DNA from 4 places in the Candidatus Nitrospira allomarina genome. Region 1 is predicted to be linked to each of the others. Evidence: riboswitches for the same ligand, from Rfam matches in the RefSeq annotation. Region 1 holds a riboswitch; each other region holds the start of a gene.
What was found. A riboswitch is a leader RNA that binds a small molecule or an ion and turns the genes downstream of it on or off. The one in region 1 is predicted to bind cyclic di-GMP.

Region 2: it holds a riboswitch for cyclic di-GMP, as region 1 does, so the genes downstream of both, PP769_RS17920 (hypothetical protein) here and PP769_RS18595 (fibronectin type III domain-containing protein) in region 1, are expected to answer to the same signal.
Region 3: it holds a riboswitch for cyclic di-GMP, as region 1 does, so the genes downstream of both, PP769_RS04975 (fibronectin type III domain-containing protein) here and PP769_RS18595 (fibronectin type III domain-containing protein) in region 1, are expected to answer to the same signal.
Region 4: it holds a riboswitch for cyclic di-GMP, as region 1 does, so the genes downstream of both, PP769_RS08995 (fibronectin type III domain-containing protein) here and PP769_RS18595 (fibronectin type III domain-containing protein) in region 1, are expected to answer to the same signal.

The regions. Positions count from the first base shown of each region.
Region 1 covers NZ_CP116967.1:4,262,264-4,267,529, reverse strand. Annotated here, with positions in the region: gene PP769_RS18605 (hypothetical protein) at 1-31, shown strand, start outside; gene PP769_RS18600 (cupin domain-containing protein) at 276-641, opposite strand; gene PP769_RS18595 (fibronectin type III domain-containing protein) at 1,403-2,593, opposite strand; cyclic di-GMP riboswitch class I at 2,661-2,742, opposite strand; gene PP769_RS18590 (Ig-like domain-containing protein) at 3,572-5,266, opposite strand, start outside.
Region 2 covers NZ_CP116967.1:4,090,381-4,095,646, forward strand. Annotated here, with positions in the region: gene PP769_RS17900 (hypothetical protein) at 148-519, shown strand; gene PP769_RS17905 (HIT family protein) at 576-1,016, opposite strand; gene PP769_RS17910 (dioxygenase family protein) at 1,326-2,135, shown strand; gene PP769_RS17915 (glycerophosphodiester phosphodiesterase) at 2,180-2,872, opposite strand; cyclic di-GMP riboswitch class I at 3,348-3,437, shown strand; gene PP769_RS17920 (hypothetical protein) at 3,644-5,266, shown strand, end outside.
Region 3 covers NZ_CP116967.1:1,136,977-1,142,242, forward strand. Annotated here, with positions in the region: gene leuD (3-isopropylmalate dehydratase small subunit) at 1-168, shown strand, start outside; gene PP769_RS04970 (monovalent cation:proton antiporter family protein) at 415-2,412, shown strand; cyclic di-GMP riboswitch class I at 2,969-3,045, shown strand; gene PP769_RS04975 (fibronectin type III domain-containing protein) at 3,100-3,639, shown strand; gene PP769_RS04980 (Ig-like domain-containing protein) at 3,563-5,266, shown strand, end outside.
Region 4 covers NZ_CP116967.1:2,032,888-2,038,153, forward strand. Annotated here, with positions in the region: gene PP769_RS08985 (FG-GAP-like repeat-containing protein) at 1-1,658, shown strand, start outside; gene PP769_RS08990 (hypothetical protein) at 1,925-2,179, shown strand; cyclic di-GMP riboswitch class I at 2,814-2,903, shown strand; gene PP769_RS08995 (fibronectin type III domain-containing protein) at 2,979-3,386, shown strand; gene PP769_RS09000 (outer membrane beta-barrel protein) at 4,034-5,266, shown strand, end outside.

The sequences.
Region 1 (5,266 bases):
ATATGGCAGAGGCCATAGGCATAAACATTAATCGGTCTCGACTTTTCCGTTTTGTGTCTAGGGCTTGTGTTATTTCAGAGGGGGTGGGTTTTCGATCAATCTCTTATTCACCAAACTGTCCCTTCTGCACATGGCGAGTGGTGGCACTTCCCAATCCACATTATGGAGTAACGCGTCCCATTTTGCTCTTGCAACATTGGATTTGGGATTATCCAGTCCCTCTTCTTCTGATGCGTCGACTCAATGAAACCGAGCCGGTGTGAATCGGCAAAGATTCACGAGGGATCGCGATGCACGGTCTCCGGGGAAAAGGCCTGGGTACACACCGCGATATACTCAGCTCCCTCAGGGCCAGGGGTGCTGTATCGGACCCATTCATTGCGATAGGCGATGACCGCCTGACCGGCATTCACCTCAATCACCCCTTCTTTGGTTTCCACCCGTAATTGACCGGACAGGACGAGCGTATATTCATCGAATTCCGGTGTCTGGCCGGGCTCTTCCCATCCGGAAGGACTTTGCATTCGCGCTATGCTGATCTGGTCTGTGCCGCTATTGACCCGTCCGATAAATTCATCGATGAGTTTGGGTTTATTCCCTGCAGGTTTAATTCTTGTGGGTTGCTCGATCAGTTTAGCCATACTGTTTGATTGACCTCCTGTTCGTGAATTGAAGGGCGCATGGACCGGGGACCTTCCTCCGTCTAAAATTTTTCCCAGGTTTAATGGCCTGTCATTGGCCTCATTTTTGTTGCACGCTTGAGTGGTTGATATCGTACTTCCCATAAATTTGCCATATGTCCAACGAAACTTCTGTACCCTGGACGAACCAATACAATGATAGGCCGCCCCGGATGGAGAAAACAATGTGAAGTCGTTGGATTTCTATATCAAAAGATGAATTCGCAAAATCACTAACTACCCAATATTTCATCACAAGAAAAACTTTTGAAGTCATTTTACAGGTCAAAACCAAACAGTCCTGGCAGCAAGGAAAAGGGCGGGGTCGCACTTGGAATCGACTATTGTAGACAATTGAAATCTGTCTTTGGATGGAAGGAATTTGTTGGAGTAGGTGTGCCGCGTGGGGGCGCGGCACGAATGAAAATACTAATGGGTGGTTGCCGGATTTTTTCTTAAGGGGGGAAGTAATTTTCCGTGCTATATTCGTGTGCGGTGGCCGTTTGGATGTCCTAACTGTTATTACCCGCCATCTGTGCAGGGACATTCGGTTCTTGACCCCGATTGAAGTCCTTTCTGATATTCCGGACCGGACACCTCATTTTTGAATTTCCCGAAATGCCCATCCGCGACGGCCTACAGTTTTGTTTCTTGACACCCCTAATTTCTCGGATAATTTTTACTCATGCCCGCCATCCAGGGAATGGTGAAGGGTGTGAGAGTCATCTCGTTCGTCTTTGTCTTTTAACATTTCGAGAGTCTTTGCCAGGACCTGCCTGAGAACCCTTCGTGAAATGGGCCTGAACGGTTCTGTTTCCCGTGAGTGTTAATGAACATGTTGCAGTCCCGGTACAGCTGCCGGACCATCCTGAAAATGTCCAACCATTTCTTGGGTTAGGGGTCAAGGTCACGACAGTTTGATTTGGGTAGTTGGTTGAGCAACTTCGTCGTGGGCAATTAATTCCGTCAGGAGTCGAAAGGACGGATCCACTACCGCTGACGAACACTTCCAGTTGGGCCATTACCTGGGGAGTAGTGAACTGCAGGGGGGCCGACCATGCGGATACATTGCCGTTGGCATCCCGAGCCCTCACGGTATAGAAATAGGAAATACCCGGACTGATGGTTTTATCCACAAAGCCAGTGGTGGTGGGTTGCCCGATGACTACATTATTCCGAGCCACATCATATCCCGTCACGCCGACATTATCAGTTGAAGCTGTCCATGAAAAGGCCACTTGGGTGCCTGATGTTGAAGTCAACGTGAGGTTTTGGGGTACCGACGGCGAGATCATATCTTGTGGTGGGACGAGTGGGACCGATACGGAAAGTGGACTTGACGATGCGGATACATTCCCGCCGGCATCCCGGGCTTTGACGGTATAGAGGTAAGTCATGCCCGGACTAATCGTTTTATCCACAAAGGCATTGGTGGTAGATTGCCCGATGGTCACATTGTTCCGGGCCACATCATATCCGGTTACGCCGACATTGTCGGTTGAAGCTGTCCATGAAAAGGCCACTTGGGTGCCTGATGTTGAAGTCAACGTGAGATTTCCAGGGGTTGTCGGTGTAATGATATCGGGAATTTTCACACTCACTTCTTCCGAGGGTAGACTTTCGTTGTTTGTCTGATCATATGCCGTGACTGTAAAATAATAGGTCATTCCCTGCGACAAGTTCTGAAAAACAAAGGAAGGGTTGAGTCCGATATTTTTTGTGGTGTTATAGGACCCCTGGGATGTTCCCATGTACACATTGTATCCCTTTAAATCCGGTTCCGGACTTGCGTCCCAGGTTAGTTGGACCGAAGATGCTGAGAAGGCCGGGCTGCTGAATAATCCGATGAACAGGAATGCAAGGCCTGCAACAGTTCTGGTGGCGAAATTCCAGGGGATCATAGGGCGGACCATAGTCGACTCCTTGTGGTATTCGGACCGAAGTCCTCATCCTCTCCTCCCCCTGCGAATGACGCCTTCCCTCGGTGGCCGGACGATCAGGCTTGGGGACCTGACTCCTGGTTTTGCGACCCTACTTCACAATAGGTGTGCCGTTTCGGGAAGAGGATTTCATGAATTGGCGGACTTTCTTTTGCCGTCTGTTGCTCTGGTTTGTACCCTAGACCTCCAAACGGTCTGCCGAACTATATCGGACCTGTAAAGAAAAACTTTAGGGGTAGCAGCGATAGGGAAGTACAAAAAACTTTTGAGAGAAAAATCTTTAAACCAACTGGAGGAAATTGTGTTTGATGCAAAAATATGAAGCTCTGTGAATGAAGGTGCGATCTCCAGAAGAAAATTGCCTTTTTTTTTCTTTCGGCTGCTAGAGAAATGTTGGATCCCCCAGGGAGAGAATTTCTCCTTCATACCTTCTGGTGGCAATCAGGTATCTCTATTGGCAAAGGAGGAAATACACTCGCACCAATGTTTGCATCCGGGCATCCTATCAAAGGAAAAGGCAGGCCTAGGTGATCGCTCTCTGCTAAATACCGGAATGAGTGCTACGGTTGAGGGAGGATGGATTCCCAATTTTCCATGTCGTGTTTCAAAGAGTAGAAAAAACTTCCGATATCCTCGAATTGGCCGCGTTTGACCTTCAAGGTAGGATAAGAAATCAGCAAAATTCGAGGTAGTCGGGGCAAGGGAGAGAATTTGTGAAGAATGGGCGGGAGGTTTTTTCAGATAAGGTGGGGGTAAGCCTGCTTGGTGTTTGTGAGAGGGTCTAACCTGCTGGTTTGTCCGTACGGCAGTTGCCTTCCGGTTATGATTGACCCGTCGTCTGAGGTTAAGGTCTCGCCTCGTCCTCCCGTGTGGTAATTTTTCAGACGTCCCTTCTTCAGGTTAGGTCCGGGGCCTTATGTCGTTACCATTCTTGTGTTTGTAATATTAGTGCTACTGAATTTCCCAGTCTGTGGAAGTGGCTCCGGGAAAGCCCGTGGATGTGATGGTCAAACCGTTCATCAGCCAAACCGCCACTCCTCCATTGCTGCGATTGCGCCAGATAATATCGGCTTTTCCGTCACCATTCACATCGTTTGCTCCCGACATCTGCCATGTCCGCGACACTGTCCCAGGAAAGCCGGAAGCGGCTATCGCCGTTCCATTCATGAGCCATATGGCGGTATTGCCGTCTGTAGCGTTGCGCCAGACGAGGTCAGCTTTGCCATCGCCATTGGCATCTCCAAGGGCTTGAATTTCCCAAACTGTCGGGGCGCTCCCTGGAAAGCCGGTGGACGTGATGGTCAAGCCGTTCATTAGCCAGATGGCCACTGTGCTGCTGGTGTCATGACGCCAAATGACATCGGCTTTCCCATCCCCATTCACATCGCCCACGCCCGCGATCTGCCACCCTAACGATACACCCGCCGGAAAACCTGTGGAAACAATCGCCGTTCCATTCATGAGCCATATGGCGGTGTGGCCATCAGTGGTGTTGCGCCAGAGGAGGTCGGCTTTGCCGTCACCGTCCATATCCTCGATGGCTTGGATATCCCAACTCGTGGCGACAGCGCCGAGAAAGCCTGTGGAAGTGATGGTCAAGCCGTCCATCAGCCAGATAACTACTGCGCCGCTGATGCTATTGCGCCAGACAAGGTCTGCCTTGGTGTCCCCATTTAGATCGCCCACTCCACTCATCGTCCAGTCCATGGGTAACTGGCCCAGGAGGCCCGAGGTCGCGATGCTTGTTCCATTGAGCAGCCATCCGGCCACCTCGCCGGTTTTTGTGTTTCGCCAAATCAGGTCGGCTTTGCCGTCCCCATTCAGATCGTGATTTTGGGGTGAGGTTGGGGGCGTGCTGGAATTACTCACGGTGACTGTGCGGGGGGCAGCGGTGGTCGTATTGCCCGCAGCATCGCGGGCGATGGCCGAGAGGGTATACGGGCCATTCGGCATGGTGGTGGTATCCCAGCTGATGCTGTAGGGACTGCTTATATCCTCGGGGCCGAGGTTGGCACCCTGGATGCGGAATTGGACGCCCGTGATGCCGACATTATCATTGGCGCTGGCCGTGACGGTCACCGTGCCGGAGACGCTGCTTGTGCTGGGGGCGGACAGGGTGACCGTCGGGGGCGTGGTATCCGGAGGCGGGGTGGTTGAATTGCTCACCGTGACCACAATTGATCCTGAGGTTTTCGTATTGCCCGCGGCATCGCGGGCACTGGCCGAGAGGGTATACGCGCCATTGGTCACGGTGGTGGTATCCCAGCTGATGCTGTAGGGACTGCTTATATCCTCGGGGCCGAGGTTGGCGCCCTGGAGGCGGAATTGGACGCCCACGACGCCGACATTATCGCTGGCACTGGCCGTGACGGTCACCGTGCCGGAGACGGTGCCCGCGCTGGGGGCGGTCAGCGTGATCGTGGGGGCAGTGGTGTCATCAGGAGTACCGCTCTCTGATTTCACGATGACAGAATACATGCTCAATCCATCACCGGCATTGCCCCCGAGGGTAATAGTGCCGGCCGGGAAGGACCGCACAAATAGGCGGAGGGTCGTATCCGACGTCCCTAGACTCGTGCCGGTGTCTGTAAAAGTGCTCAGCCACGAGGGTTTCGGGGTGATGCGTACGTCATGGGCGACCGACAC
Region 2 (5,266 bases), 170 kb from region 1:
GGCTCAAATGAAGAAATAAGGCCAAGCATGTCTGACAAGGCAGAAAAAAATTCCCAATGGCTCTTCTCAATTTCCCAATAGAGGCCATTATTGTTAGGGTATGACTTTCCAAACAGGATTTATTCGACAGCACAGGGAGATTAAGGCATGCTTGAGGTGGTAGAGATTCGGGTCAGCTATCGATATGTGAAAGAGCATCCCTGGGTGGTACAGGGCATCACGGGGTTTCTTTCTGCCTATTTCATGGAAAAACCAGGATTTACTCTAAAACGACACTTTGAAGAATTGGAAACCGGTATGCACGTCTGGTTGTGTGATGTTCCTCCCAAGATGAAAGTCCCCACGCTCCTAAGGCGGCTAAAGGATGACATTCCTCCCTGCCAATATACACAGTTCGAAACGAGTCCCCCGGCGCCCCCGCGTTTTCTCATCGATTCACTGGAACCGGAATCCGCCTCTTCCTCTTCCACTCCAAACGAAGATTTCAAAGCAACTGAGGACGGAAAAACAACAGGGTAACCACACGGAAAGCGCCACGAGGTGAGCTGAAATTCATGCTCGCTAGGCTGAGCATCCTAGAGGGGTTGATTGGGATCGATGCACAAAACCGATCGAAGAAGGTGGACCCGTTCGGCCAGCTGTTCAGCGGAAAGCCGGACAGGCTCATGCGGCACACACCACACCGGTTTCAACGGATCGGGATCGGTCTTGAGCCTTGGAATCAGATGCCAGTGAATGTGAGGCACCTGATTCCCGAGCAGTTCATAGTTGATCTTCTTGGCATCAAATACCTGTCTCAGTATCTGCGCCACGTGGGTGACTTCCTCCATCAACATCCCGCGCGCAACTTCGGATAAATCAAACAGTTCGGAAGCATGGTCTTTCAACACCAATACGGTCCAGCCCGAAAAAAACTGGTCCTCAAACACAAACGCTCTGGTCAGGCCACAATCGACAAGAAAATGATCCTTGAACGGCCATGCTCCAACACATATCTTACAAGATGGGTCAGTCACGGCAACAGAAAAAACGAGGGGATTAAGAATTCACCAATAGAGAGAAAAGATATCAGGGACACCACACGGAAAAGACAAAGCCGATTGAACCCATGACACCTTCTGTTATTCTGGGACAACATACCGCACATTCCCTTCATCTTGAAAGGCTACATCCTGCATCATATGGTGTTTGAAAGTACGGAGAATATATGAAAAAATGACCGAGGAAGCGAATGGTCCATCCACTGTCCGGAGTTGTCACCCATCCGCCATCAGCCTTAGGGTTGGCATACCCTTGCCACTTCCATATTTGGAGAAGGAATTTATATGATAATAGAACCTCATAACTTGTCTAGAAGAACCCTGTTAAAGCGGGGTATGGGCCTCTTCGGCTTGTTAGCTGGAGGCTTTATTAGCTCATCCAGCCTTGCAGAAATTCTCAAGGAACCAACTCCACGTCAATCCCTGGGGCCATTTTTCCCCGACGAGGGAGACCCGATAGATGCCATTCGCGAAAATCACGGGATCGGCATTCCCATAAGTCAGGCGAACGATCAGGATCTCACGTTTGTCAAAGGCCGCAGGGGAAAAGCCAAGGGACAGGTCATCTATCTGAGAGGAAAAGTCCTGAGCGCAAAAACCGGAAAGGCGATTCCTCGCACTGCGATCATCATGTGGAGTGCTTCAGCCTCCGGCCGGTATAACCACAAAGAGGATGACAGTATGTTGAAATTTCCCCATCCCACGACCGGAGAAATCATTCACCGCACCTACGACGGATATTTTCAATACTGGGGACGAGCAGTCACCAATGAGCAGGGAGACTATTGGTTCAAAACCATTGTTCCCGGCTTTTACCCCATTGACCTGGAAGCCGGACTGTACCGCCCTTCCCACCTGCACTTTCAACTGTTCCCTCCAGAGCATCCGAAACTGGTCACACAGCTCTATTTCCGGGGCGACCAAATCCCCAATAATGAACTGAACCAGAAATTACTGCCAATGGATGTGGTCATTCTGGATGCCGGGCTCACCACAATCGATTTAGAAAGGGTAATTGTGGACTATGCACCGGATGCATCGGGAGAGGTATCAGATGGCTTGATCGGTCACTACGATTTTCTGGTGCCAGACTAGAAGAACCAGGGTTTTTCTGAAATGGCTTTTTAGCGCAAGACCGGCTAGATCCGGTCGGGAAAGTTAGAAATAATTCCATCAACCCCCAATCCCTTCATCCGTGCAATTTCCTCAGGCTCGTCAATTGTATAGACAAACACCTTGATATCTTTCGCCTGAAGCGCCTGCACCAGCGCAGGCGTCACAACATTCAACGCCAATCCCGCATGAGTTGCTTGAGCTTCGATGGCAAAGGCCGTTGAATGTATGGGCGCGTCCTCGATTAGCGCCAACGTGAGAGCATCTCCCATTAATCTTCTCACCGTCAGCAATTCCTCATGAAAAAACGAGGCATAAATCACTGTCCCATGAAAGTCAGTTGCCTCCACTTTCGCACAAACATCCGCGGCGATTCCCTTCACTTTCAGCTCAATCATGGCACCGGCCCGTCCACTGAGACAGACGAGGGCTTCTTCCAGAAGAGGAACCCTCTCGTCCCCTCCCACATCCAATTCCCGAAGTACGCTTCGCGATAACTCCTCAATTTTTCCCTCCCCGTTTGTCGTCCGGTCAACCGAATCATCATGAAGGAGCACCAGGGCTCCATCTCCCGATCGCCGGATATCAAACTCGACCATATCGACACCATATTTGATCGCGAGCTCCAGAGCAGCCAGCGTATTCTCAGGCGCATGGCCCGACGCACCTCGATGTCCGATCCGAAGAGGCATTCGAATGTGATCCCTTTCTTGGGTCATAAGCGGATCATTTGGAGGTGTTGAAGGAACTGTATCCCGCAGCTTGCTGAGCTATGACCATGGAAGTGCCCATGCTGAAATTGACGCTGTCCCCACCAACCCACCATGCCACCTTTTTACACTTTCGTTACTAGTATGATCCATACTTATCTCCTATCTACTTTCTTAGTTTGATCATCTGTATCAGTTTGTAATGACATTACCAGCTCCTGGTGAAAATCGTTTCAGAACTTGGACAGTAAATTGGACTGGCGGGGCGCTTATTTCAGTTTCGCCGCGAGTCATACCTTTCATCTTAATGGATTTCTCCGCACCGACAACTGAGAAATTTGGCCAAAAAAAGGCAAAAACCTCAAACAAGTGTATGCCGAACTTTCTGGCGATCCTTCGCTTAACCTTAACTTAAATGAACTTGTATTAGGATCTGCGATGATTTGGAAAGGGTTTTTGAATCATGCCGATAAAGGTACCAGAAAATCGACAAAGGAAACCTCGTCTGAAAAGATGAGGGCGCAAAGTTACCGGCCTAAGGGGTGAAATGCTTTATGGCAGCGGGATTGCCGAAAAGTTCGAGAAAACGCATGGTAACATCTACCATATGTCTTTTCTTCTGCCCGTAGCCAGCGTTCCTGGCGCGCCTGTCGAGCATCCTTTCCCCTTTTGGCTTTCTCAAATGAATCCAGGACTTTGCGCCGAGGAAAGTTCACGGCCGTCTTCTCATTCGCCCGGGACATTCGGCCGGTGGAGCACGATGCATAAGGGGAGCGGTTCGTGCAAGTCAGCAATGATATTTTCGCAACTGGGTTTTCTCCTATTTCTTTGGCGCATGTGTCGATTCGAACGCATGCCATTTCACAAGCGCCACCTCCCTCTGTCGCTGCGACCGAAACCGAGGACGAACTTCGCTTACTTCGACAACACGTTCTCTCTTTGAGGAGAGCTTTGAACTCCTTTAAGAATCCCTTTCCGTTAATCCACCGGGCACGAGTAGGCGGCGAACAAGCTCAGGCAGCCACCACAAGTTCTTCCGCCGACCTGGGGTTGGGGTCCACGCCTGCCACCGCAACAATCCGCCAATCGACGGAAGAAGTGAATACCACCCCGACCTCTTTTTCTCCCTTTGGCCCCACATTTACCGGTAGTTCAACCAGTACGGCTACTCTCAGTGGTGTGTATGATGGCGATAATGGCAACGATACTTTAACGTTTCAGGTCACCAATGGGGGCATTGTAGGAGTTTCTCCCGTCCTTGGCCTTGAGGTACGCAATAGCCAAGCGCAGTTGGTGGAAACCATTAGCCTGACTCTCTACCAACCCGATGATCCCTACACGTTGCAAAATGGGCTGGTGCTTAGCCTGGGATCAGGATCCCTCACTCAAAATGATACATTTACGGTAGCCGTCTCGAATTCGGTGGGAAGTGCGGTGAATCCCGACAAGCCTTTTAATGGAACGAGAAACGACAATCCCAACCTGGAGGAAGGGCTTGGGGTGTCTCCCGGCTCATTTCAGGTGAACGGGACGACCATTGATGTTTTTGCCGACGACACCATCAACACGGTGCTAACCCGGATCAATCAGTCGGCTGCCGGAGTAACGGCGACGTTTGACAGTGACAACGAGACGGTCGTCCTGACTCACAACACCCTAGGAGCCTCCCCGACCATTGCGCTGGGAAGTGATACGTCGGGATTTCTGGCTGCAACCAAACTCACCGGATCTTCCTCGGTTCAGGGACAAGATGAAATACCGGACGAAGAAAAACCGTTAGGGACCCTCTCCCAGTTTTCCTCGGTGCAAACAGGGTCGGTCTTACTCAATGGTGTCGCGATTTCAATCGATGTGCTTTCAGATTCTTTACAGGATGTGTTGACCAGGATCACCGCCTCTGCCGCAGGCGTCACCGCTACGTTGAATGCATCTGGGCAGCGGATCATCCTCACTTCCCAGGATGCGAACCAATCCCTGGAGGTCAACAGCAACGGCACAGGATTTTTTGCCGCGGTTGGCATTTCTGAAGGTACCTACGATCCAACCGTGGGAACCACAGCTTTCATTAAATCCCGACAAGGACTCTCCCCTTTCCAAGCCAAAGAAATAGCCGACACCCTTCAAAAGGTCGCCAATTCCATCAACACCATTTTTCAAATTCAAAAAGATAAAAAAGTACTTGGACCCTCCTTCGCCAATATTCAATCAAACCTTAAAACCGCCGTCTCCGATTCCTTCCATTCGGAAGGCCCACGTTTTAAAAGTCAGGCCGGGATTAACTTCAACTTTGGAAAAGGTGCCAAACAAGTGCTTGAGTTGTCGTTGTCTGGATTCTCCAGGAAGCTTCTCGTGGCCAAGCTAGAACGAAATCCGTCGTTGGCTAATGATCTCCTATTTGGCCGT
Region 3 (5,266 bases), 1.4 Mb from region 1:
ACGTATTCGTTCGCATTGGATCCATTTCGCAAGGATTGTTTGTTAAAGGGATTAGACGGAATAGGGCTCACGCTTCAACACGAATCTGCAATTGCCGCTTATGAAAAACGCAGGGCTCAGGAGGCCCCCTGGCTCTTTCAGGATTTTTCCTCTTCAGACCGCTTGTGAACGTCTCTTGATCTTCTCGACTAATCGGGATGGGCCTGGAAGGACCCATCTCGATTCTTCTTACGATCTTACCGGAACTAGCATTGGCCCATGTCCGTTGAGTGGGGCGCAGCGCAGAGTGGACATTATTCTCAATCCGAGGGATGATGGGTTCTTGAGATCATCCCCGTCTCCTTTATCCTGTTCTCGTATATTGCTGGAAATACCCTGCATGGGAGTCATTGCCCAGAGCCGCACCCCCAAAAGATGAGTGAAGTCCACATCCTACGGGATGTCCTCATTATTTTTTCTATTTCTGTTCTGGTTGTTTTTGTTTTTCAAAAACTCCGGCTACCGGCAGTTGCGGGATTTTTAGTTTCTGGCACCTTAGTGGGGCCTTACGGCCTGAACCTCATTTCCGATCTACACCAAGTCGAAACTCTCGCCGAAATCGGTGTGGTATTGTTGCTATTTACCATAGGCTTGGAAACTTCTCTTTCGCGAATACGGGCTTCCAGAAGGCTCTTATGGGTTGGAGGTCCCCTGCAAATTTTAAGTATGCTGAGTGTTGTAGCACTTGGGGGTTGGTTTCTGGGTCGATCATGGGAAGAATCGGTTTTCTGGGGACTGTTGTTGTCGTTGAGCAGCACCGCCATTGTCCTTAAGATTCTGGGAGATCGAGGAGAAATGGATGCGTTGCATGGGCAAGCGACCATGGCGATTCTTATTTTTCAGGATCTAGCCGTTGTGGCTATGATTTTACTGACTCCGGTACTGGGAACGGGTTCCCAAGGGGAGACCGGGGTCATTGTCGAAACGCTCGTGAAATCCGTTTTGGTTGTGGGGTTGATCGTGTTGGCTGCTCGGGTTCTTGTCCCTCATGTTCTTCATCTTATTGTGGGGACTCGAAGTCGAGAGTTATTTCTCCTGTCGATTATTGTATTGGGGCTGGGAACGGCTTGGTTGACTTCCCTCGCGGGATTGTCATTGGCTCTAGGCGCATTTATCGCGGGGCTAGTGATTTCTGAATCGGAATATAGTCATCAGGCACTGGCCGAAGTCATTCCTTTTCGGGATAGTTTTAATAGTTTATTTTTTGTCTCAGTGGGGATGTTAATGAATCCCTCGGTCATCGCGGAATTTCCCATTTTGGTGATGGGATTATTGGTGCTTGTCGTGTTAGGCAAGTTCCTCACAGGAACCGGAGCGGTATTCCTTGCTGGAGTTCCCGTTTCTACTGCATTATTAACGGGGGTGGCATTAGCGCAGGTGGGAGAGTTTGCCTTTATCCTGGCCCGGGTGGGGCAGGGAGAAGGATTATTGAATACCCATGCCTATAATATATTTCTTGCAGTATCGGTGTTGTCCATGACAATTACGCCATTTTTGATTCAATGGGCTCCCCGCCTGGCTAGACGAACTGAGGCTCTTGACCGCCTAAAACATTGGTTCCCTCGACGTCAGGTCAATGTGCGGCAAAGTATCAAGATTAAAGTCAAAGACCATGTCATTATCGTGGGTTATGGCTTAAATGGCCGGAATCTTGCCAGGGTTTTAAGTGATATGGAGATTCCATTTGTGGTGCTGGACGTCAATCCTGATGTCGTGCAGGCTGATCAAAAAAAGGGACGGGGCACCATGCTCTATGGGGATGGGACGAATCCCAGAGTGTTGACTCAAGCCGGCATCTTATTGGCGCGAGTACTCGTGGTGGCTACCTCTGACCCTTTTGGCGCGCGCCGAATTGTTCAACAAGCACGACAACTGAATCCCAATCTTCATATTGTCGTACGAACACGATATTTAAAGGAATTGCAGGACCTTCAAGAACTAGGAGCCAATGATGTCGTGCCGGAAGAATTCGAAACATCAATTGAAATTTTTGCCTTGGTTCTGCGTACCTATCAGACGCCGAAGAACAGGATTCAAGATAAAGTTGAACAAATTCGTCGGGAAGGGTATCTCCTACTCCGGAGAGGGGAGCTCCCTGAGTTAGCACACCATCTGCGTGCTGGGACATTGGCTGATGTGCAAGTCGATACCTGTCGGGTGGAAAACGATTCTCCCGCGTTGGGGAAACCATTGACGCAGTTGCATATCCATGGACGGACAGGCGCTTCGGTGATTGCGATTACACGGGATGGCGTGACGCAATCCAATCCTTCTCACGAAACGATTCTGGAGCCAGGTGATGTCCTCGTCCTTCTTGGTGCGCGTGAGCAAATCCGTAAGGCCATCGCCTTGCTCGTGGATGTCAAAATGTAAAAGGCTTGGTCTTGCCCGGGCCTATTTGGACGGCGGGTAAGCCCGTATGGTCGATTCCTCTACAAAATCGTTCCACCCAATGATTATGGCTTATCTTCTTCAGGTGTAGAACGTCGCTGGGGTGATCTTTTAAAGCTCTTGGAATCAGGCTTGCCTGCCATGAGGGCTCCATGCTGGAGAAACCCTGCATCCCAGGTGGGTCCTGGAAGGGGATGCGATGTCGTCTGGGCTTTCGGTGAAGGAAAGCTTCGCGAATGGATCTTTTCGTATTCCAAACCAGAGGGCCTCGTCAAGTAAGCTTTGAGCCTTCACGCCTTGCGCACGTCTCAAGGAGAAGGAAGAAGACCTGGCAAACGTGCCGTTCAAGAACGATCATGATTGGACGCCAAGTGCCAGAAGAATTCTCCAACCTTCCCTGCCTGGTTGATGCCTAAAGGCTTTTGGGGATCCACCGATAAAAGCCCGTGAAGTAATTGGTCACGTGTCTCCTCACTCAAAAGCGAGTTTGGATCATTCGAACGAAGATGGCATAACACAACGTAAACTAGTGGCCTCTTTCCGATAAAAGCAAACCCATTGTGAAGTGGGGACGCAAAGCCACGGGTCAGAATTTCTGATAGCCGGGTTACCGAAGAAAGAGAGACGTGCGGGAATGGGGCCTCTGTATGTGTGCGAAGGAGGTATCCCATGTCCGATGGTCGTGCGGCGAGTCGTCTAAAAAGGTGTCTAGCGTGGTGTATGCTTGGCAGTTGCCTCCTTTTTCTCCCGCAGGGGGCACAAGCCGCCACCAGTGATTCGGCTACCCTCCAATGGACCGCCAATCAAGAGGCCAATTTAGCGGGATATCGGATCTATCGAGGAACCAACCCCGGGGTTTATGGGGTTCCCACGACGGTCGGGAAGATCACGACCCATCAATATACCAACTTACCCACGGACAAAACGCACTATTTTACGGTTACGGCTTTCGATGCCTCGGGCAATGAAAGTCTTCCCTCCCCCGAGGTGAAAAAATATATCGCACCGTCCTCCCCCTCTTCCGGTTCCTCGAGTCCGCCGCCGTCCTCCTCGCTCAGTATTTCGAATCTGACCGTTGCCAGTGGAGCCACGTACCTGGTGGCCGCCGTCGGCCTCCAAGCCGGGGGGGACGGTGTATCGCGACCGCGCCTATACCTTTACCACGGTCCCTACGAGTGTGCAGGGCGCGGCCTATATCCAAACGGCTAATAATGATAAAGCGGCCACGGCAGCGGCTTTCCTCCGCTTTACGGTGAATCAACCAGTGTCCGTCACGGTAGCTTATGACGTGCGGCTCACGCCAAAACCGTCGTGGTTGAGCAGCTTTACCGATACGGGCAAGAATCTGGTGACCTCGGATACGACCTTCCGCCTCTATGCTCGGGCTTTCCCCGCCGGGACGATCACTCTCGGGGGTAATGCCGGTGGGGGGAGTGGCAGTATGTATTCCGTTATCGTTCAACCAGCGGAGGGCCCCGCTCCCGATATCACGCCTCCCACGGTAGCCTTGAGTGGCATCCAAAATGGGACGTCCCTGAGTGGCACCGTTACCGTATCGGCCATCGCCACAGATAATACTGGAGTGGTGGGTGTACAATTCCGACTCAATGGGAGCAATCTGGGGGCGGAGGATACGACACTCCCTTTCTCGCAAATATGGGACACGACTGGATTGGTTTCCGGTCAATATACATTGACCGCGATTGCCCGCGATGCGGCAGGCAATACCACAAGCTCAGCTCCGGTTACCGGAACCGTCGCCAATCCAACTACGCCGCCAACAACTATTTCCACAACCAATCCAACCACGGGCTCATTAGCGATTACCAACCTGACCGTCGCTACTGGGTCGGCGTATGGCGTGTCCGCCGCCGGTCTTCGCGCCGGGGGGACGGTGTATCGTGACCGCGCCTATACGTTTACCACGGTCCCCACGAGTGTACAGGGCGCGGCGTATATTCAAACGGCGAATAATGATAAAGCGGCCACAACGGCGGCCTTCCTCCGCTTTACGGTGAATCAACCCGTGTCCGTCACGGTGGCCTATGACGTGCGGCTCACGCCGAAACCGTCATGGTTGAACAGCTTTACCGATACGGGCAAGAATCTGGTGACCTCGGATACGACCCTTCACCTCTATGCTCGGGCCTTTCCGGCCGGGACGATCACTCTCGGGGGTAACGCCGGGGTTGGGAGCGGCAGCATGTATTCCGTCATTATTCAACCCTCAGCGCCAGTTACTACCACTGTCGATAATCCAACCACGGGCCCATTAGCGATTACCAGCCTGATCGTTGCCAATGGGTCAGCGTATGGCGTGTCCGCCGCCGGTCTTCGCGTGGGAGGGACGGTGTATCGCGACCGCGCCTATACGTTTACCACGGTTCCCACGAGTGTGCAGGGCGCGGCCTATATTCAAACGGCCAATAATGATAAAGCCGCCACAACGGCGGCCTTCCTCCGCTTTACGGTGAATCAACCGGTGTCCGTCTCGGTGGCCTATGACGTGCGGCTCACGCCAAAACCGTCGTGGTTGAACAGCTTTACCGATACGGGCAAGAATCTGGTGACCTCGGATGCGACCCTCCGCCTCTATGCTCGGCCCTTTCCCGCCGGGACGATCACTCTCGGCGGCAATGCCAGCGGGGGAAGTGGCAGTATGTATTCCGTCATTGTTCAACCCTCAGCGCTCGTTACCAGTACTGTTGCCACTCCAACCATGCCCCCATTAAGCATTTCCAATCTGACCGTCGCTAGTGGGGCAGCGTATGGGGTGCCTGCCGTCGGCCTCAAAGCCGGGGGGACGGTGTATCGCGACCGCGCCTATACATTTACC
Region 4 (5,266 bases), 2.2 Mb from region 1:
TTGGGGAGGCACGGTTAAAAGCATTTGAGTATGCGGCAAATATTTTAGCGCAGGTGCTGGTGAGCACGGTGGGCATTCGAGTCGATGCTCGAATTGATTCCTTGGGAACAGGGATACTGGGATCGGCTGGCCCTAATACCGTCCATCGGAATTTTCCCAATGCTCCTGTGGCAAATACCTGGTATGTCCAATCCCTTGCCAATAAGCTTGCAGAGCAGGATCTGGATCTTACTACCAGTGATATAAGTGCCACCTTCAGTGCAAATTTCACGAATTGGTATTTTGGGCTGGATGCCAATCCTCCATCTGGTCAATTTGATTTTGTTACCGTGGTACTTCATGAGATTATTCATGGCCTTGGTTTTTTGTCACTTGTTGATGTGCAAACCGGAGAGAAATTCTTAGGAACCAATGATGTTTTTATGCGTTGGTTGGAGCTTCATGGAGCCAGTCCGGCCAATTACCCTGAAATGACCGATAACCAAAGGCAATATGCGAATGTGGCGAACCCGAATCTTCATTTTGTTGGTGGCAATCTTCAAGGCGGCTCCGAAACCCTGACGGCCGGACGGACGGATACTCATGTTCAGATGTATGCTCCAAACCCGGCTCAATTAGGTTCATCGGTGTCTCATTTCACGAATACGATTAAGCCTGATCAGCTTATGGAGCCAGGAATAGCTTCCGGAAGGGCGATTCATGATCTCGGGTTAGCTCAACCTCTGTTGCAAGATTTAGGATGGATATTTGAGGCTGGCGTGAGTTTCCCAACTCGGAATGATGTTAATGGTGACGAGAAGGCAGACCTCGTTTGGCGCAACACGAGCACGTGGGCTGTCGCGATTTGGTTGATGAACGGTTCTACGATTGCTTCCTCCGGTTTATTGGGGGTGGTGTCGTCGAAGTGGCAGGTTGCCGGTACTGGAGATGTCAATGAGGATGGGAAAGCAGATGTTATCTGGCGTCACAGCGATACAGGAACGGTTGCGGTGTGGCTGATGAATGGTCTCACTGTCATGTCGGTGGGTTTTCCAGGTAGCGTCTCTGTGGATTGGCAAATCGCGAGTGTGGGTGATGTCAACGGCGACGGGAGGGCGGACCTCGTTTGGCGCAACACAAGTAGTGGGGAAGTGACGATTTGGTTAATGAGCGGCTCCACGATTGCTTCTTCCGGCCATTTGGGCGCCGTACCGTTGGAGTGGCAAATAGCGGGAACGGGAGATATGAATGCCGATGGAAAAGCGGATCTTATATGGCGGAATAACCTGACCGGCGTAGTGGAAGTGTGGCTAATGCAAGGACTCACGGTCCTGTCAATTGGTTTCACCGGAGGGGTCTCCACGGATTGGCAAATTGCAGGGGTGGGTGATGTAAATGATGACGGGATGGGGGATTTGGTTTGGCGTAAAACGAGTAACGGGGAGGTTGCAATTTGGTTGATGAATGGGGTGACTCTCAGTTCTCCTGGGTTTTTTGGCGTGGTGCCTCAGGGATGGGAGATTGCTAGCACCAGTGATGTCAATGGGGATGGGCGCGCAGATATAATTTGGCGTAACAAGCAGACGGGTACGGTGGCGGTGTGGATGATGAATGGGCTTACTGTCATGTCGATTGGCTTTCCGGGTAGTACTTCGATCAATTGGAAAATTCAACATTAGGCAAGGTTTAAATGAAATTTCCAACCTGTTGTTTTACCCAACATACAGAAATGGAGTTTAAGGGATGGTTTGGAATTAAAAGCACTGGTCGTTGTCTTAGTTGTCACCCCGATGCTGGAATCTGGCTTTTCCTAATGGAAAGTTATTGTTTCCGAGTGCATGGTTTTAAGGCGGTCAAATTATTTCGAGCCATTTGTTGAGATTAGTCCAATTGGAAGGCATGATCTGGTGATGACAAACCTTTTCCCTTATATGTAGGCATGGATATGCTGACGGCCAATGTGAAATGGTGGTGGGCAGCAATGCTTGCGGGTAGCATCTTCCTTGCGGTACCTGGGCATTCCGAGATTGGGGCCATCATAGGCGATGTGGTTGGGCATTTTTTTTCTGCCCTGATCTTAGCCATTGTGCCGATTTTGGGATATCGTCTGTTCTATGAACGGATTGGTGAAAAAGAAATCACCTATATCTTTGGTGCCGCCTGGATCTATCTTGTGTTTTCGCAATTAGTTGGATGGTAAGAAACTACCTTTATTGCAATGAATTTAGCCATTCCCTAGGTTTTAAAGCATTATCTGCACTCCCTCATCAAAAAGTTGAAAAGAAGAATATAGGGCGTTTGAAACTCATCGATGCGGTAGAGCGCGCCTCCTCCGGTTGAATACTTGATGCCACTTCTGATCACAATGATGCGTTAGCAGTGATCCTCTGCAATCTCTTTAAGAGCGTTTGCCTCGCACGCAAACTTTATATTGATTAAATCACGGGGAAAACATAAACAGACCTGTTGATATTAGAAATCGTACGCCCGTGTTGGCCTCCTGAGCAGAGAGCTTGGGTTACTTTACTGATTCCATAGGGAACGACTTATGTGAGGCCGATTTTCCTGACAAGGGGGCTTTGGGGGATTGCCCAGGTTTCCTGTGCTTCAGATGTAGGACCTTCAGATTAGATGTTCGTTAACACATTGCGTCTGTTTAATCGTAAGATTAATTCATGAATCATGGGTTCATTTTTCTACGACTATTCTTGTTTTATTGTAATTAAGGTTTGGCAGTCTTCATGAATTCTTGAGAAATAGGAAATTTTCTTTCCCAGGATTCAAGGATCTGGCAAAGATTCCGATGAAACATCCAGAATTAAAAACGGTTGTATCCTGAAAAAAAGCAAACCATCTGAAAGGGTGGGACGCAAAGCTATGGGCCTACGTCTCGGAGTTTGAGATAGGGTTGCCAGGTTGCCAGGCAAGCCACAGAGTCTCCTTGACATGAGCGGAGTGGCTTCGCTCGGCATGATTCACATGCATAAAGGAGATCTCGTATGTCACACGATCAAGGTTTCTCTCAAATTACCTACCCCCATACCCATACCCATTCCTTTCGATCCGTATTTAGGTCATTATGGACCATTGTTCTTTTTCTCTGTCTTTTTTCCTCCAATGCACTGGCGGGAGAAGTCACCCTAGCCTGGAATCCTCCTTCCGCAGAATATGGTGGATTCATTGTCGCCTACGGGACTTCAAGCGGCACTTATTCGGAGACTCAAGATGTCGGAGCTCAGGCCATTTATACGGTGACAAGCCTGACTCCCGGTCAAACCTATTATTTTGCGGTAAAAGCTTACGACCGGGCTCGTAAAATTGAAAGCCCGTTTTCAAATCAGGTGAGTGTTACCTTGCCTATCGTTAATGCGCGTCCTGCTCCTCCAAAGGATGTAAAGGTTTATTGAGATTCGTTTTCTGGGAAAAATAGTTACAAATAGATTGTATTTGGATGGGTTGCATCAACGGAAATGTCGTAAGCCGTTTTCACCCGGGATTTATGAAGCGGGCTCCGTGATAATGAAGTCTCCCTACCTCTAAGGACATTTGCAGAACGAGGATGTTCTGCAAATGTCCTGTTTATAAAGAATTCTTCTCCGGCGTTCGTTAAATAATGGATATGAGGACAGGGTCGATGACCTGAAGTCTCATTTCTCAAGTCCCACTCCGTCGAGATTTTAGTAACTGACCTCAAGAAATTTACATGAAGTCCTGTATGATCCCTTTAACTAAAACTGAAGTCTTCCGGTAGAGTTTTATTTGTTTTCCCCACCTTGATCGACTTTATCTTGTAATTTTGGTATTCATCCCCATCTAGAAAAACAGTTTACGAAAAAAACCTTATACTTCACTTATACTGAAGCCAGAAGGACTGTTTCTTGTGCGGGTTCCTATGGTAGGGTCCATCCCTCATCAGGGAACTCATCTTGCAATTGACTTAACAGACTGATGAGGGCACCATATCTAAGAGTTGGTCATGCCCAAAACTATAGAGTATTCTTCTGACTCCACCCCCCCGCACTTCCATCGAATTGAAGATAATAAGGTAGATGTAATGATTAATTCCGTATGGCGAAAAATAAGAGCGGTGCGTCTTTCCCCATTTGCCACAATGCGTGAGCGGAAACGGCCATTTGCTGTTATTCTGACTGTTCTCGTTGCCTGTGAGATATTTTCCCCGGTCGGGGGACAGGCTCAATCTTTTTCTGATATGGGACTATTTTATTTTACCGGGTCTCATCGGCCTATTCAGAATCGGGGGGGGCTTTTTCGTGAATATATGACGGGAAATGGTTTAGGGGATGGTATCAAAGCCGGTCCGGTCCTACTCCGCCCGTTTTTAGGCGTATCGGAAGTGTATACCGACAATGTGTTTAAGAGAGACACAAATACGAAAAGTGACTTTCTTACGACCGTCGCGCCTGGAATTCAGGCGTTCATGCCGTTTGGCGGAGGTAAGCACTCTGTCCTTCTTGACTATCGTGCTGCCCAATTTCTCTACGCAAAATTTACTGAAAATAATGCCTTGGCCCAAGATGCTCTTGGCCACGTCAGTTTGAATTATCCGGGTGGTCTAGCCATAGACTTACAGGGAGGACATTTAGAAGGGTTTGATCCGAGAGGGTCGGAAGTGGATACCCAACAAAGGGATATTACCAAATGGAATGTGAATCAGTTTTTAGGCCAGATTGAATTCACGGGACAAAAGGCTGGTATCCGTCTTCGCACGAATTTCGATGATTTAAATTACACCAACAATGGGCAGGCTGCCCCGCGTGACCGGACCCGGGCTGGTGCCAATCTGAGTGTGTTTGTAAGGGTAACCCCCTCAACCCGGGCTCTTCTTGGCGTTCGAATAGTGAACAATGATTATAATACGAATACGCAGCAAAATAGTTTCGGTTACGGAGCGTTTACGGGCTTCAGCGTGGCACCTACCCGCCAGTTTTCGGGAGAATTCAATATAGGGTACCAGGTACTAAATTTTGACCACGCGCCTATCTCTGAAGAATCAACTCGTGGTCAAAACCTCCTTGCTAAGGGCTTAAGCCTAGGATCGGAGCAGCAGACTTTCTGGTACATGCGAGGAAATTTGGCCTGGAACCCCACGTCCCGGTTGAGTTTTAATATCCGTCCCTTTTCGAATATTAATCAGTCAGCGGTTCAGGGTACCTCCACCTTTAAACGAATAGGCGTTGACGTTTATGGGAGACAGTCGTTTACGGAACGTCTGGCCCTCAGAGGAAATTTTTACTATGCCAACGATAACTTTAATACGAATAGAACT